One region of the Nocardiopsis sp. M1B1 genome, then DNA from elsewhere that is predicted to be linked to it. Evidence: riboswitches for the same ligand, from Rfam matches in the RefSeq annotation. Region 1 holds a riboswitch; each other region holds the start of a gene.
What was found. Region 1 has a riboswitch for cobalamin ahead of ACSTA4_RS12510 (ABC transporter substrate-binding protein). Riboswitches for the same ligand answer to the same signal wherever they lie in the genome.

Region 1 (4,480 bases):
CGACGATGCTCATGCACACCAAGGGCATCCTGGTGATGACGCCGGACTCGGCGATGGTGCTCACCGGCAAGCAGTCGCTGGACTTCTCCGGCGGGGTGTCGGCCGAGGACAACTTCGGCATCGGCGGCTACGACCGGGTGATGGGCCCCAACGGGCAGGCGCAGTACTGGGCGCCGAACCTGGCCTCGGCCCGCGAGATCCTCATGGCGCACTACGACCACACCTACGTCGTGCCGGGGGAGGAGGCGCCGCGCCGGGCCAGGACCCTGGACCCGGTCGACCGCGACGTCTCGGCGTTCCCGCACGCGGTGGCGGGCAGCGACTTCGCCACCGTCGGCGAGATCTTCTCCGCCGAGCACAACCCGGACCGCAAGAAGCCCTTCGACATCCGCACGGTGATGCGTGCGCTCTCGGACCAGGACCACGCGGTGCTGGAGCGCTGGGCGGGCATGGCCGACGCCGACACGGCGGCGGTGCAGGACGCGCACATCGGCGGCTGGCCGGTGTGCCTGGTGGGGATCGAGTCGCGGTCGGTGCCGCGGCACGGCTTCCCGCCCACCGACGGGCCCGACACCTACACCGCGGGCACGCTGTTCCCGCGTTCGTCCAAGAAGGTGGCGCGGGCGATCAACGCGGCGTCGGGCAACCGGCCGCTGGTGGTGCTGGCGAACCTGTCGGGGTTCGACGGCTCGCCGGAGTCGCTGCGCAAGCTCCAGTTGGAGTACGGGGCCGAGATCGGGCGGGCGATCGTCAACTTCGACGGCCCGATCGTGTTCTGCGTGATCTCGCGGTACCACGGCGGCGCGTTCGTGGTGTTCTCCAAGGCGCTCAACCCGAACATGACGGTGCTCGCGCTGGAGGGGTCGTTCGCCTCGGTGCTGGGCGGGGCCCCGGCGGCGGCCGTGGTGTTCGCCGGTGAGGTCAACACGCGTACCGCGAGCGACCCGCAGGTGACCGGGCTCCAGGAGCAGGTGTCGGCGGCCAGCGGCGCCGAGCGGGCCGCGCTCAACGCGCGGCTGGCCGAGACGCAGTCCTCGGTGCGGGCGGAGAAGCTCGGTGAGGTCGCCGCGGAGTTCGATCGGGTGCACAGCATCCAGCGCGCGGTCGAGGTGGGTTCGGTGGACGCGATCATCAGCGCCGCCGAGATGCGGCCGCGCATCATCGAGGCGATCGAGCACGGCATGAAGCGCTAAGCAGTGTTTTTTTGGACCTCCGCTCCGCTTCGGTCCGTGCTCGGGCGCCCGGAGAACAGGAACCTTCGGTGCCTACGGCGGGTTCGCTCGTTCCTCACGAACCCGCCTCCGGCACCTCCAGAACCCTGTGGGCGCCCGAACGGACCCCTCCAAGCTGAGGCCGGTTCAAAAAACAGAACCTAGGGCCGGGCGCGGGTGGACCGCGGCCGTCCGCGCGGGGCTGGCGGGGCGGGGGTGCGGCGGCAGGCCGCGGCCCGCCCCGCCCGTGCGGTCAGCGGATCTTCTCGCCGTACACGTGGTCGACGGGCATGGTCATGAGCACCCTGCGGTCGGAGACCATGACCGACCGGTACTCCTCCCAGTCGGGGTGCTCCCCGGCGGCGAGGCGGTAGTAGTCCACCAGCGCCTCGACATCGGGGCCGTGCGGGTCGGTGCCCGGCCCGGTGAGGGTGGCCACGCCCTCGGCGGTGGCCCACGCCCAGCCGTCGGCACTGGTGACCTGGAGCGTGGCGCGCGGGTCGCGGCGCAGGTTGGCGGTCTTGGCCCGGCCCTCGGTCATGGAGACGTGCAGCAGGTCGGTCTTGACGTCGTAGAAGGGCTGGACGGGGGAGAGCTGGGGGCGGCCGTCGGTCTTGATGGTGGCCAGGACGCCGAGCTTGCTCTGGGCGAGCAGTGCGCGCGGGTCGAACGTCGTCGCGGTCATGGTTCCAGGACCCCTCTCTGCCGGGTGGTGGCGGTGCGCGGTGGCGCCGTCCGTGTGCGGCCGGTCACGATCGTACTCCCGGTGCGCGCGGCCGTCCCGCTCCCGCCGCGCGGCTCGCACCGCCGTGTCCGTCGGCCGGGGCCCGCGCGAGAGGGCCCGCCACCCGGCGCTCCGGGGCACCCGTGTCCGTATCGGCCGGGGCGAGGGTGCGGCCTGAGCACTCCAACGGCTCCGCCGGAGCCGCGCTGACCAGGGCGGGTACCGGAGCGGTGGCGCGGGCGCGGTCCCTGTGCGCCTTCCGGCCGCCAAGGGCCGAGGGGGCCTTGATAGTCTGCCGGGGCCAGTCGTACCACGTACGTGGTCAGGGAATCCGGTGCGAATCCGGAACTGACGCGCAGCGGTGAGGGGGACGGGCGGGGTACTCACGCCACTGGGGCGGAGGCCGCGGAGACCACGGGGTCGAGGCGGCACCGACCTGGGAAGGCATCCCGTCCGGACGAACCCGAGTCCGAAGACCTGCTGGCCCCTCCGCGTCGAGTGCGCGGAGGCGTCCCGTGCCAGGCTCCGCGTTCGAGCCCCGACATCCAAGGCATGCCCATGCTGCGTCGCGCCCCGCGCCCCCTTCCCCTCCTGCTCGCCTCCGCGCTGCTGCTCACCGCCTGCGCCCCCTCCCCGGAAGGGGGGAGCGGCGAGGGGGAGGCCGCCGCCGGCGCCCGCACGGTCGACAACTGCGGGCACCGGGTGGGCGTCGACTCCCCTCCCGAGCGCGTCGTCTCCCTCAACCAGGGCAGCACCGAGATCCTGCTCTCCCTGGGGTTGGCGGACCGCCTCGTCGGTACCGCCACCTGGACCGATCCGATCATGGAGGGGCTGGAGGAGGCCAACGGGGGCATCCCCCGCCTGGCCGACAACGCCCCCTCCTTCGAGGTGGTCCTGGACGCCGAACCGGACTTCGTGACCGCCTCCTTCGTCTCCACGCTCGGCACGGGCGGTGTCGCCACCCGCGAGCAGTTCGAGGAGCTGGGCGTGCCCACCTACGTCTCCCCGACCGACTGCGCCACGGGCAAGGACAACGACAGCGGGGGAGACGGCTCGCGCAGCGAACCCCTCACCCTCGACGCCGTCTACGGCGAGATCCGCGACCTGGCCCTGCTGTTCGGGGTCGAGGAGCGCGGGGAGGAGCTGATCGCCGAACTGGAGGGGCGGGTGGCGGCGGCCACCTCGGACCTGGACGCCTCCGGCGTCTCCCTCATGTACTGGTTCGCCAACTCCCAGTCGCCCTACCTCGCGGGCTGCTGCGGCGCCCCCGGCGCCATCACCCGCGCGGTCGGCGCGCGCAACGCCTTCGACGACACCCACGACGAGTGGCCCCAGATCAACTGGGAGACCGTCGCCGACCGCGACCCCGACGTCATCGTCCTCGGCGACCTGACCCGCGACTCCCAGACCGCGGAGTCCGCCGACGCCAAGATCGCGTTCCTGGAGTCCAACCCCGCCACGAGCAACCTCACCGCCGTGCGCGAGGAGCGCTACGTCCTGCTCAGCGGCCAGGCGATGAACCCCTCGATCCGCACGGTCGAGGGGATCGAGCAGGTCGCCGAGGGTCTGCGCGGCCTCGGGCTCGGCCGGTGAGCGGTGCGCGTCTGGCGCTGCTCTCCTGCGGTGGACTGGTGCTCCTGGCCGTGTCGGTCTCGGTCGCGGTGACCATCGGCCCCGCCGACATCACCACGGCCGAGGTCTGGAGGTCGGTCGCCGCGCGGCTGGGGTTCGGGGAGAGCGGCCTGTCGCCGCTGCGCGAGGGCATCGTATGGGACCTGCGCATGCCCCGCACCCTGCTCGCCGCGGTGTGCGGGGCGGGGCTGGCGCTGTGCGGGGCGGTCATGCAGTCCCTGCTGCGCAACCCGCTGGCGGACCCCTTCGTGCTCGGGGTGTCCTCGGGGGCCTCCACCGGGGCGGTCGCCGTGCTGGTGCTGGGCTGGGGCGGCGCGGTGGTGTCGCTGTCGGCGGGTGCCTTCGTCGGCGCCCTGCTCTCCTTCGGGCTGGTGGTGCTGCTCGCGCACACCCTGGGCGCGAGCATGGACCGCGTGGTGCTGTCGGGGGTGGCGGCCATGCAGCTGTTCTCGGCGCTGACCTCGTTCATCGTGCTGACCTCGGCGGACGCCGAGACCACGCGCGGGGTGCTGTTCTGGCTGCTGGGCTCCCTCAGCGGCGCCGGGTGGGACGACGTGGTGCTGTGCGCGGTGGTGCTGGCCGGTGTGCTCGCCGTGTGCCTGGCGCACACCACCACCCTGGACGCGTTCGCCTTCGGTGAGGAGGCCGCGGCGAACCTGGGCGTGCGAGTGGCCCGCGCCCGCATGGTGCTGCTGTGCGCCACGGCGCTGCTCACCGCGGCCCTGGTCAGCGCGGCCGGGGCGATCGGCTTCGTGGGGCTGGTCCTGCCGCACGCGGCCCGCGCGCTCACCGGCGCGGCCCACGCCAGGCTCCTGCCGGTCACCGCCCTGGCGGGCGCCGTCTTCCTGGTGTGGGTGGACACGGTCGCCCGCACCGCGCTGGACCCCCAGGAGATCCCGGTGGGGGTGGTGAC
Region 2 (4,480 bases), 950 kb from region 1:
CACGATGGCGAGCACCGCCGCGGTCGTCGCGCCCGCGCTGACCCCGATGACGTCCGGGCTGACCAGCGGGTTGCGCGCCAGCCGTTGCAGCAGCGCCCCCGAGAGCGCCAGCGCCGCGCCCACGCCCAGCGCGGTGAGCACACGCGGCAGCCGCATCTCCACCACCACGTGGGTGACCATCACACCGGCACGGCCGGTGAGCGCGTCCACCACCTCGCCCACGGCCAGCTCGAAGTCCCCCAGGGTCAGGGAGACCAGGGCCACCGCCGCGGCCAGGGCGGTGAGCAGGCCGCCGAGCAGCACCGAGGGCCAGTACACCCGCACCGACAGCCCGCCCAGCCGGGCCACCCCCGTCCGGGGGCCCAGGAGCCCGGAACGCGCCGTCACAGCCCCGCCACCCTTCGCCCGCGCACCAGGAGGACGAAGAACGGCGCACCGATGAGAGCGGTCAGGACGCCGACCTGCAACTCCTCGGGACGCGCCACCACACGGCCCGCGACGTCGGCCGCCAACAGCAGGACGGGCGCCAGCACCGCCGACCAGGGCAGCACCCAGCGGTGGTCGGGGCCGACCAGGACCCGCGCGACGTGCGGCACGGCGACCCCGACGAAGCCGATCGGACCCGCCACGGCCGTCGCCGTCCCGGCCAGGAGCACCACCGCCAGAGCGCTCGCCCCGCGCACCAGCCACAGCCGTGTCCCCAGGGAGCGGGCCAGCTCGTCGCCGAGCGCCACCGCGTTCAGGGACCGGGCCACCGCCACCGCCGCCACCAGCCCCGCGGCCAGGAACGGCAGCGCCTGGAGCAGCGCCGCGCCGTCGGCGCCCGCCAGCGAGCCCACCACCCAGAACCGGTACTCCTCCAGACTCGCGCGGTCGCGCAGGACGATCGCCGAGGTCAGCGAGCCCAGCAGGGCCGAGACCGCGGCTCCGGCGAGCGTGAGCCTGACCGGACCGCCGCCCTCCCGGCCCAGCGACCCGACGGCGTAGACCGCGCAGACGGCCGCCGCGGCGCCCGCGAAGGCGAAGCCGACGTAGCCCAGCAGCGAGGACGCACCGAACACGCTGATCGCCAGGACCGCGGCCAGGGAGGCGCCCGCGTTGACGCCGAGCACGCCGGGATCGCCGAGGGGGTTGCGGGTCACCCCCTGCGCCAGGACCCCGGACACGCCCAGGGCCGCGCCGACCGCCAGCCCGGCCAGGGTGCGCGGCACACGCAGGTGCCGCACGACCAGGTCGGTGTCCGAACCGGTGAAACCGGCGTAGGCGAGGTACACGTCGGACACCGACAGCCGCTCGTAGCCGACCAGGACCGATACCAGCAGGGTCGCGGCCAGGACCAGCAGGGCCACCGCCAGCCCGGCCGCGCGGGCGCGGGCTCCGGCGAGCACCCCGGAACCGTCGGCGGCGGCCCGCAGCCGGTGCCGGACCCCCGAGGGCACGGTCGTCACGGGCCTCTCGGCCACATGGGGGGCCATCGGCCCGCCTACCCGAACAGGCCGGGGTGCAGGATCCGGGCCACCGTCTCCACCGCGGCCGCGCTGCGCACACCCGCGGAGCGGTCGGCGAAGGTGAACTCCTCCACCTGCCCCCCGGTGACCGCGGTCAGGTTGGCCAGCACGGGGTCGGCCGTGATCCGCTCCACGTCCGGGGCGGCGTCGGCGGCGGTCATCCGCGCGTCGCAGCACACGTCGACCAGGATGAAGTCGGGGTCGCGCGCGATCACGTCCTCGACGGCCACGTCGTGGTTGCGCCCGCCGTCCAAGTCGGCGAAGGCGTTGACGCCGCCGGCCAGCCGGATGATCTCGGTGGAGAAGTCCTGCCCGCCTGCCACCCGGAACCCCTGGTCGCTGGGGCGGCCGACCATCACCGTGGGCCGGTCCTCCTCGGGCACGCGGCCCTCCAGGGCCCGGGCGACCCCGCCTACCGTGCCCTCCATGTCCGCGACGACCTCCTCGGCGCGCTCGCGCGCGTCGAACAGCGCTCCCAGGTCCCGCAGGTCGGCGTAGACGCTGTCCATCGTCACCGAGGCCGGGTCGATGGTCGCGTCGGTGCGGCCGTCCCCGCTCGGGCACAGCGGTGCCGGGATCCAGCTGCCGACGCCCAGCTCGCGCAGGGAGGCCCGCGTGCCGAGGTTCTCGTCGGTGAACACGTCGTTGAACCCGGCGAGCACGAAGTCGGGCCTGTGGCTGAGCAGCTCCTCGCGGCTGGGCAGGTTGGGGTAGTACTCCTGCCCGGCCTGGGCGTCGGCGTACTCCTCCAGGACGGCGGCGTCCAGGAACGCCGTCCCCACCAGGCGGTCGCTGAGGCCCAGCGCGTGGGCGGTCTCGATGGCGGGCTGGTAGGCGGCGAACACCCGTTCCGGCGGGCTGTCCGCGGCCACCTCGACGCCGCAGTTGCGGATCGTCTCCCCGGCGGCCTCGGGGGAGGGGTCGGCGGTGCCCCCGCCGCAGGCGGTCGCGGCCAGGAGCAGGGCGAGGGCGGCGCAGGCGGGCAGGCGGTACCGGACCGCGCGTGCCCCGGTGGGCTTCATCGAACAAACCATCCTTCGTGGTCTGATGACGCGGACGGTCGCAGCCGGTCTCCTGGCTCCCGGAGTCGGGCTCTGGCCCCGCGCCCCCACCCTTCCCGAGCCGTGTCCGGCCCAGTGGCGTGCGGGAGGCGCCCTCCGGTCACAGTGGCGAGGACCGCGCCGGACTTCCACCGGCTTCCCGTGCACTGCGACGTCGACGATATGGACTTGTGCTGACAGTCAACCGGCCACGGTAGTGCACGCGGGCCCCCTCCGCGAGACCCGCTCCCCCTCCCGGCCGACGGCCGCGGTCCCGGGGGCCGCCGGTCCGCACGCGTGGCCGGTCCGGGACCGGGAACAGGGAACGCATGGAACTGATCACGGTGGAGGACGTCCGCGCCGCTCAGGAGCGCCTGCGCGGGGAGGTGGTGTGCACCCCGCTGACGGCGGGCCCCGCCGGAGGGCCGCCGTTCCTGCTCAAACCCGAGAGCCTCCAGCCCACCGGGGCCTTCAAGCTGCGCGGCGCCACCAACGCCGTCGCCCTGCTCGACCCCGCCCGGCGCCGCAGCGGTGTGGTGACCCACTCCTCGGGCAACCACGGCCAGGCGCTCGCCTACGCCGCTGCCCGGCAGGGGGCGCCATGCACCGTCGTCGTCCCCGAGGGCGCGCCCGGGGTGAAGGTCGACCGCATGCGCGCCCTCGGCGCCCGCATCGTCGTGGTCGCCCCCCGGGAGCGGGAGGCCACCGCGCGGCGGCTCCGGGACGAGGAGGGGCTCACCCTGGTCCCGCCCTTCGACGACCCGCGCGTCATCGCGGGCCAGGGCACGGTCGGCCTGGAGATCCTGGAGCAGTCGCCCGGGGTCGCGACCGTCGTCGTGCCCGTGGGCGGGGGCGGGCTGGCCTCGGGGGTGGCCACCGCCGCGCTGGCCGCCGCGGGCCCGCGCCGTGTCCGCGTCGTGGGGGTGGAGCCCGAACTGGCCGCCGACGCCGCCGAGAGCCTGCGCACCGGGAGCCTGGTCGCCTGGCCGCCCGAGCGCACCCACCGCACCATGGCCGACGGGGTGCGCGTGTGCCTGTCCGAGCTGACCTTCGCCCACCTGCGCGCCCGCCTGGACGAGGTCGTCACCGTGACCGAGGAGGAGATCGCCCGCGCCGTCGCCGCACTCGCCCACGGGGCGCGTCTGGTGGCCGAGCCCAGCGGGGCCCTGGCCGCGGCCGCGGTCCTGGCGGGCCGGGTGCCCACCGCGCACGGACGCCCGCAGGAGACGGTCGCGGTCGTCTCGGGGGGCAACGCCGACCCGGAGCTGTTCGCCCGCCTGGTGGCGTGAGCCGCGCGACCGGACGGGGCGGAGGCCGCCCGCCGGGGCCACGCCCTGGCGGGGCCGTTCTCAGGCGCGGGAGCCCCCGCCGCCGGCGGGCCCGCTCCCGTTCACCCGCTCCCGCTCGTCCGCGCGCGCCGCCACGGGGTTCGCGCGCCGGGCGGCGCGCGCGGCGCGGTCCTCGCGGCGGCGCATGGCCATGTCCGACAGGGCGGCCAGACCGAAGGCGATGACGACGGCGGCGACGATCAGCACGGTCCACAGCGCGGTACCGAAGGAATCGGGGTCGATCATGGGTGCTCCGAGGGGCTCGGGGGTGGACGTGCCGACAGCACAACCGTAATAGGCGTTAACTTTCGGACCGACTGTTAGCGGCAGTGAACTGGGTCATACACACGTCGCCGCACGTCCGCACGCCGCACACGGCGAGGGCCCGGGACGGCGTCACGTGCCGTCCCGGGCCCTCGCCGGGCGAGTCCCGAGCCCCCTACAGGATCGAACCCGGGGAGTAGGCGGCCGCCTCCGGGTGCGCGGCCACGATCGCGTCGATCTGCTCCACCACGGCGGCCACCTGGTCGGCGGCGGCACCGGTGAAGGTGATCCGGTCGGCCAGCAGCGCGTCCAGCTCCTCGCGGCCGAGCGGGAAACGCCC
Region 3 (4,480 bases), 1.0 Mb from region 1:
GGACTCGAATCGACGACAACACCGGACTCCCTCATCCCTCAGCGGGTGGCCAACACGGCTGCTGCTGGGAGCAACATAGGGGACGCCCCCACCCGTCCCGGGGCGGTGACCACATGTGGTCACCGCCCCGGGACGGGCGACGCGCCGGAGACCGAGGACGCCCGTGCGGGGCGCCCTACCGGCACCGCCCGGTGCCCTCACACGGCTCCGCGTCCCGTGCGTCCCACCGGCCGCGGCCCCGAAGCCCTCCCGGGGCCATCCTCACCCGGACCGCCCGCCGCGCCGTGACGCCGCGCCCTCAGGCCCCCTCGGAAGCCTCCTCGGCCCCCTCAGCGGGTTCCCCGGAGGGCTCGGCGCTCTCCTCGGGGGCGTCGGGGACCCCGTCCATGTAGGTCTCGCCGGGGGTCGTGGTCCCCAGCAGCTGGGACACCGTGACCATGGTGTACCCCTGCTCGTGCAGTTCCCGGATCGCCGTGAGGGAGGCGTCGACGGTGGTGCCGTGGATGTCGTGCATGAGGATGATCGCCCCGTCCGAAGCGCCCTCCAGCACCCGGTCGTGGATCAACGAGGCCTTGCGGTCCTTCCAGTCGAGGGTGTCCACGCTCCACAGGATCTGGGCCAGGCCCATGTCCGCGGTCACCGAGGCCACGCCATCGTCGGTCGAGCCGTAGGGCGGACGCATGAGGTCCATGGTGTAACCCGTCTCGCGGTACACCAGCGCCTGCACGACGTCCAGGTCCGCGCGCACCCCTCCCGCGCCCAGGCCGGCCAGGTCGGGGTGGTTCAGGGTGTGGTTGGCGATCTCGTGCCCCTCGGCGTAGGCGCGCCGCACCGTGTGCGGGTGCTCCATGACGGGGTTGCCGGTGACGAAGAACGTGGCCCGCGCGTCGTACTCGGCGAGGGCGTCCAGCAGTTCGGGGGTGCGCCCGCCGGGGCCGTCGTCGTAGGTCAGCGCCACGCACTTGGTGTCGGGGTCGGAGCAGCCGACGCCGGGGTCCACCGCGGGCACCTGTCCGGGGACGGCGCCGTCCTCCCGGCCGTCCTTGTCGGCCCGGGGCGGGGCGGCGATGGAGAAGTCGTCCACGCCCACGGTCGCGGCGTCGCGCACGCGCAGGCCCAGCTCGGACAGCAGGCCCTCGGCCTCACCGGCGGCGACCACCGCGCGGGTGCGGCCCTCCCGCGCCGGGGCGACCTGCCCGGCGTCGAACTCCACGACCAGGTCCCCGTCGGGGTTGAAGCCCACCGAGTCGTACAGGGAGCTGATCGGGTGGATGACGTCGGGGTCGGCCGGGCCCTCCCCGCCCTCCCCGCTCCCGACGGCGCCGCGCACCAGTCCGTTGAGCTCCTCCAGCTGCTCCTGACCGCCGACCAGCGCGGCGGAGGGGTGGTGCGCCGCGGTCTCGGTGTCGTACCAGTAGGTGGTGTAACCCTCCCGGGACCCCTCGGAGTCGGTCTCCACCCGGGTCACGCGGACCCCCAGCAGGCCGTCGCGCGCCGCGGTCAGGTTCCACCCCGCCTCGAAGGAGACCGCACCGGGGTTGGCCGCCTCGAAGGCGCGCACCTCGTCGGACAGCTCGCGCTCCAGGAAGTCGGCCAGCGGCTCGGCGTTGGGGATCACCGGGTAGGTCACCGAGACGGAGATCTCCCCGTCGTAGGGCAGCTCGGCCTCCTCCACGCCCGCCACGGCGGCCGCGTCCACCTCGGTGAGCCCGTCGGGCTCGCCGGAGGCCGGGGGAGGCGGCTCGCCCTCGGAGAGCGGCGCTCCCTGCGTCCGCGGCCCGGGCTCGGGCTCTCCGGAGGAGCGGGTGGCAAACAACACCATGCCCGCCAGGATCGCCAGGGCTACCACGACCGTGATCAGGGGGTGGTCCGGTGCCATGGCGAGGCGGGACTGCTTATTCACGAGGGAATCTCCACGTTCATCGCTCAGACGAACGTCCGCGGGGAGCAGAGAGGGCTCACCCGCGCAACGCTTGACTTCGTGTGTGACGCCGACCGAAGGACGGGGGTTCTCACCGTCCGGGCCGGGCGCATGGGGCCGCACGCCGGGTACAGGGGCGAAGGGGGCCCTCCCTATACTTGCAGCCGTGGAAGGTACATGATCCACCCCCGCGTCCCGGGCCCGGCCCGGAACGAACGGGGCGGAACCATGTCGCAAGAGGGAACCCGGTGCGAGTCCGGGACTGCCCCGCAGCGGTATGGGGGAACGAACGTCGCCATGAGCACTGGTAGTGCCGGTCGCCGAGACCGGAAACCGGGAAGCGGCGGCCAGTAGGAGGAGCGGTGTCCGCACCGCCCGCGCCCCCGAGTCCGAAGACCTGCCTCCACCCGGCGACGCGCCCGCGGCGCCGGTGGTCCCGCGCCCCGAGGGAGGGCCGGAGGCGGTGGCAGGTCCGGTGCGCGCCCGCGGCGCGTCCGTCGGCGTGCCCGCCCCTCTTCTCCTCCCCGCGGCCGGTACCCGGCTTTCGACGAGGGAGAGAAGCTCATGACCACGACCCCCGCGCCTTCCGCGGCCCCGGGCGGGCCGCGCCCCTCCGTGCGCTCGACCGTGCACGGCTACCCGCGCATCGGCCCCGACCGCGAGCTCAAGCGCGCCTGCGAGTCCCACTGGAGGGGCCGCACCACCGCCCGGGAACTGGACGCGGTCGCCGCCGACCTGCGCCTGGGCGTCTACGCCCAGCTGCGCGAGGCCGGTGTCGACGACATCCCCTCCAACACGTTCTCCTACTACGACCACGTGCTGGACACAGCGGTCCTGTTCGACCTGGTCCCCTCCCGCTTCGCCCCGCCCGCCGCGGCTCCGGACCGCGAGGAGGAGCTGCGCCGCTACTTCGCGCTCGCCCGCGGCGAGCAGGGCGCCCCTCCGCTGGAGATGACCAAGTGGTTCGACACGAACTACCACTACCTGGTCCCCGAGCTCTCGCCCGGCACCCGTCCGCGCCTGGTGGGCGACAAGCCCGTCGCCGAGTTCCGCGAGGCCGCCGAGGCGGGCTTCCACACCCGCCCGGTCCTGGTCGGCCCGCTCACCTTCCTGCTGCTGGCCAAGCCCGCCGACGGCGCCCCCGAGGGCTGGGAACCCGTCCAGCTGCTCGACCAGCTCCTGGACGCCTACGCCCAGCTGCTCGGCGACCTGCGGGCCGCGGGCGCCACCGAGGTCCAGCTGGACGAGCCGATCCTGGCCACCGACGAGGGCCGCGCCGCCGTCGGCCACCTGGAGCGCGCCTACCAGCGCCTGGGCGCGGTCACCGACCGGCCCTCCCTGCTCGTGTCCACCTACTTCGGCTCCATCGGCTCCGCGGCCCTGCGCGTCCTCAAGGAGTCCGCGGTCGAGGCGGTCGGCCTGGACCTGGTCACCGACGACGAGGGCGTGGACGACCTGGTGCGGATCTCCGGCTTGGGCGCCACCCGCCTGGTCGCGGGCGTGGTGGAGGGGCGCAACGTCTGGCGCACCGACATCCCGGCCGCCGTCGCCGCACTCGGCACCCTGCTCGCCCTCACCGACGAGCTGACCGTGAGCACCTCCTGCTCCCTGCTGCACGTGCCCCTGGACCTGGACGCCGAGACCTCCCTCGCCCCCGAGCTGCGCGGGGCCCTGGCCTTCGCCCGGCAGAAGGCCCGGGAGACGGCTCTGCTCGGCCGTGTGCTGTCCGAGGGGGCCGAGGCCGAGTACACCGGACGGGACGGCGTCCGTCCCCCCGCCTTCACCGACGCGCGCGTGCGCGCCCGCCTCGACGCCCTGGGCCCGGACGCCTACGAGCGCCCGCGGGAGCGCGGCAGGCCCACCGACACCCCGCTCACCACGACCACCATCGGTTCCTTCCCCCAGACCGCCGAGCTGCGCAGCGCCCGCGCCGCGCACCGCAGGGGGGAACTGGCCGAGGACGCCTACAAGGACGTCCTGCGCGAGGAGATCGACCGGGTCGTCGCGCTCCAGGAGGAGATCGGCCTGGACGTGCTCGTGCACGGCGAGCCCGAGCGCAACGACATGGTCCAGTACTTCGCCGAGCAGCTGGAGGGCTACGCCACCACCGAGAACGGCTGGGTGCAGTCCTACGGTTCGCGGTGCGTGCGCCCGCCGATCCTGTTCGGCGACGTCTCGCGCCCGGCGCCGATGACGGTCGAGTGGACCACCTACGCCCAGTCGCGCACCGACAAGCCGGTCAAGGGCATGCTGACCGGTCCGGTCACCATGCTCGCCTGGTCGTTCGTGCGCACCGACCAGCCGCTGGGGGAGACCGCCCGCCAGGTGGCCCTGGCTCTGCGCGACGAGGTCGCCGACCTGGAGCGCGCCGGGATCCGCCACATCCAGGTGGACGAGGCGGCCCTGCGCGAACTGCTGCCGCTGCGCTCGGAGCACCGGGCGCGGTACCTGGACTGGGCGGTGGGCTCCTTCCGCCTGGCCACGTCGGGGGTGTCGCCGTCCACGACCGTCCACACGCACATGTGCTACTCCGAGTTCGGGCTGATCGTCGGCGGCATC

Region 2: another riboswitch for cobalamin. It lies ahead of ACSTA4_RS16960 (ABC transporter substrate-binding protein); the one in region 1 lies ahead of ACSTA4_RS12510 (ABC transporter substrate-binding protein).
Region 3: another riboswitch for cobalamin. It lies ahead of metE (5-methyltetrahydropteroyltriglutamate--homocysteine S-methyltransferase); the one in region 1 lies ahead of ACSTA4_RS12510 (ABC transporter substrate-binding protein).

The regions. Positions count from the first base shown of each region.
Region 1 covers NZ_CP196194.1:2,927,269-2,931,748, forward strand. The annotation lists gene ACSTA4_RS12500 (ATP-binding protein) at 1-1,193, shown strand, start outside; gene ACSTA4_RS12505 (PPOX class F420-dependent oxidoreductase) at 1,465-1,896, opposite strand; cobalamin riboswitch at 2,221-2,434, shown strand; gene ACSTA4_RS12510 (ABC transporter substrate-binding protein) at 2,494-3,528, shown strand; gene ACSTA4_RS12515 (FecCD family ABC transporter permease) at 3,525-4,480, shown strand, end outside.
Region 2 covers NZ_CP196194.1:3,880,748-3,885,227, reverse strand. The annotation lists gene ACSTA4_RS16970 (FecCD family ABC transporter permease) at 1-387, opposite strand, end outside; gene ACSTA4_RS16965 (FecCD family ABC transporter permease) at 384-1,475, opposite strand; gene ACSTA4_RS16960 (ABC transporter substrate-binding protein) at 1,484-2,530, opposite strand; cobalamin riboswitch at 2,556-2,735, opposite strand; gene ACSTA4_RS16955 (threonine ammonia-lyase) at 2,878-3,837, shown strand; gene ACSTA4_RS16950 (histidine kinase) at 3,898-4,122, opposite strand; gene purB (adenylosuccinate lyase) at 4,316-4,480, opposite strand, start outside.
Region 3 covers NZ_CP196194.1:1,896,695-1,901,174, forward strand. The annotation lists gene ACSTA4_RS08200 (polysaccharide deacetylase family protein) at 1-19, opposite strand, end outside; gene ACSTA4_RS08205 (polysaccharide deacetylase family protein) at 299-1,879, opposite strand; cobalamin riboswitch at 2,160-2,320, shown strand; gene metE (5-methyltetrahydropteroyltriglutamate--homocysteine S-methyltransferase) at 2,486-4,480, shown strand, end outside.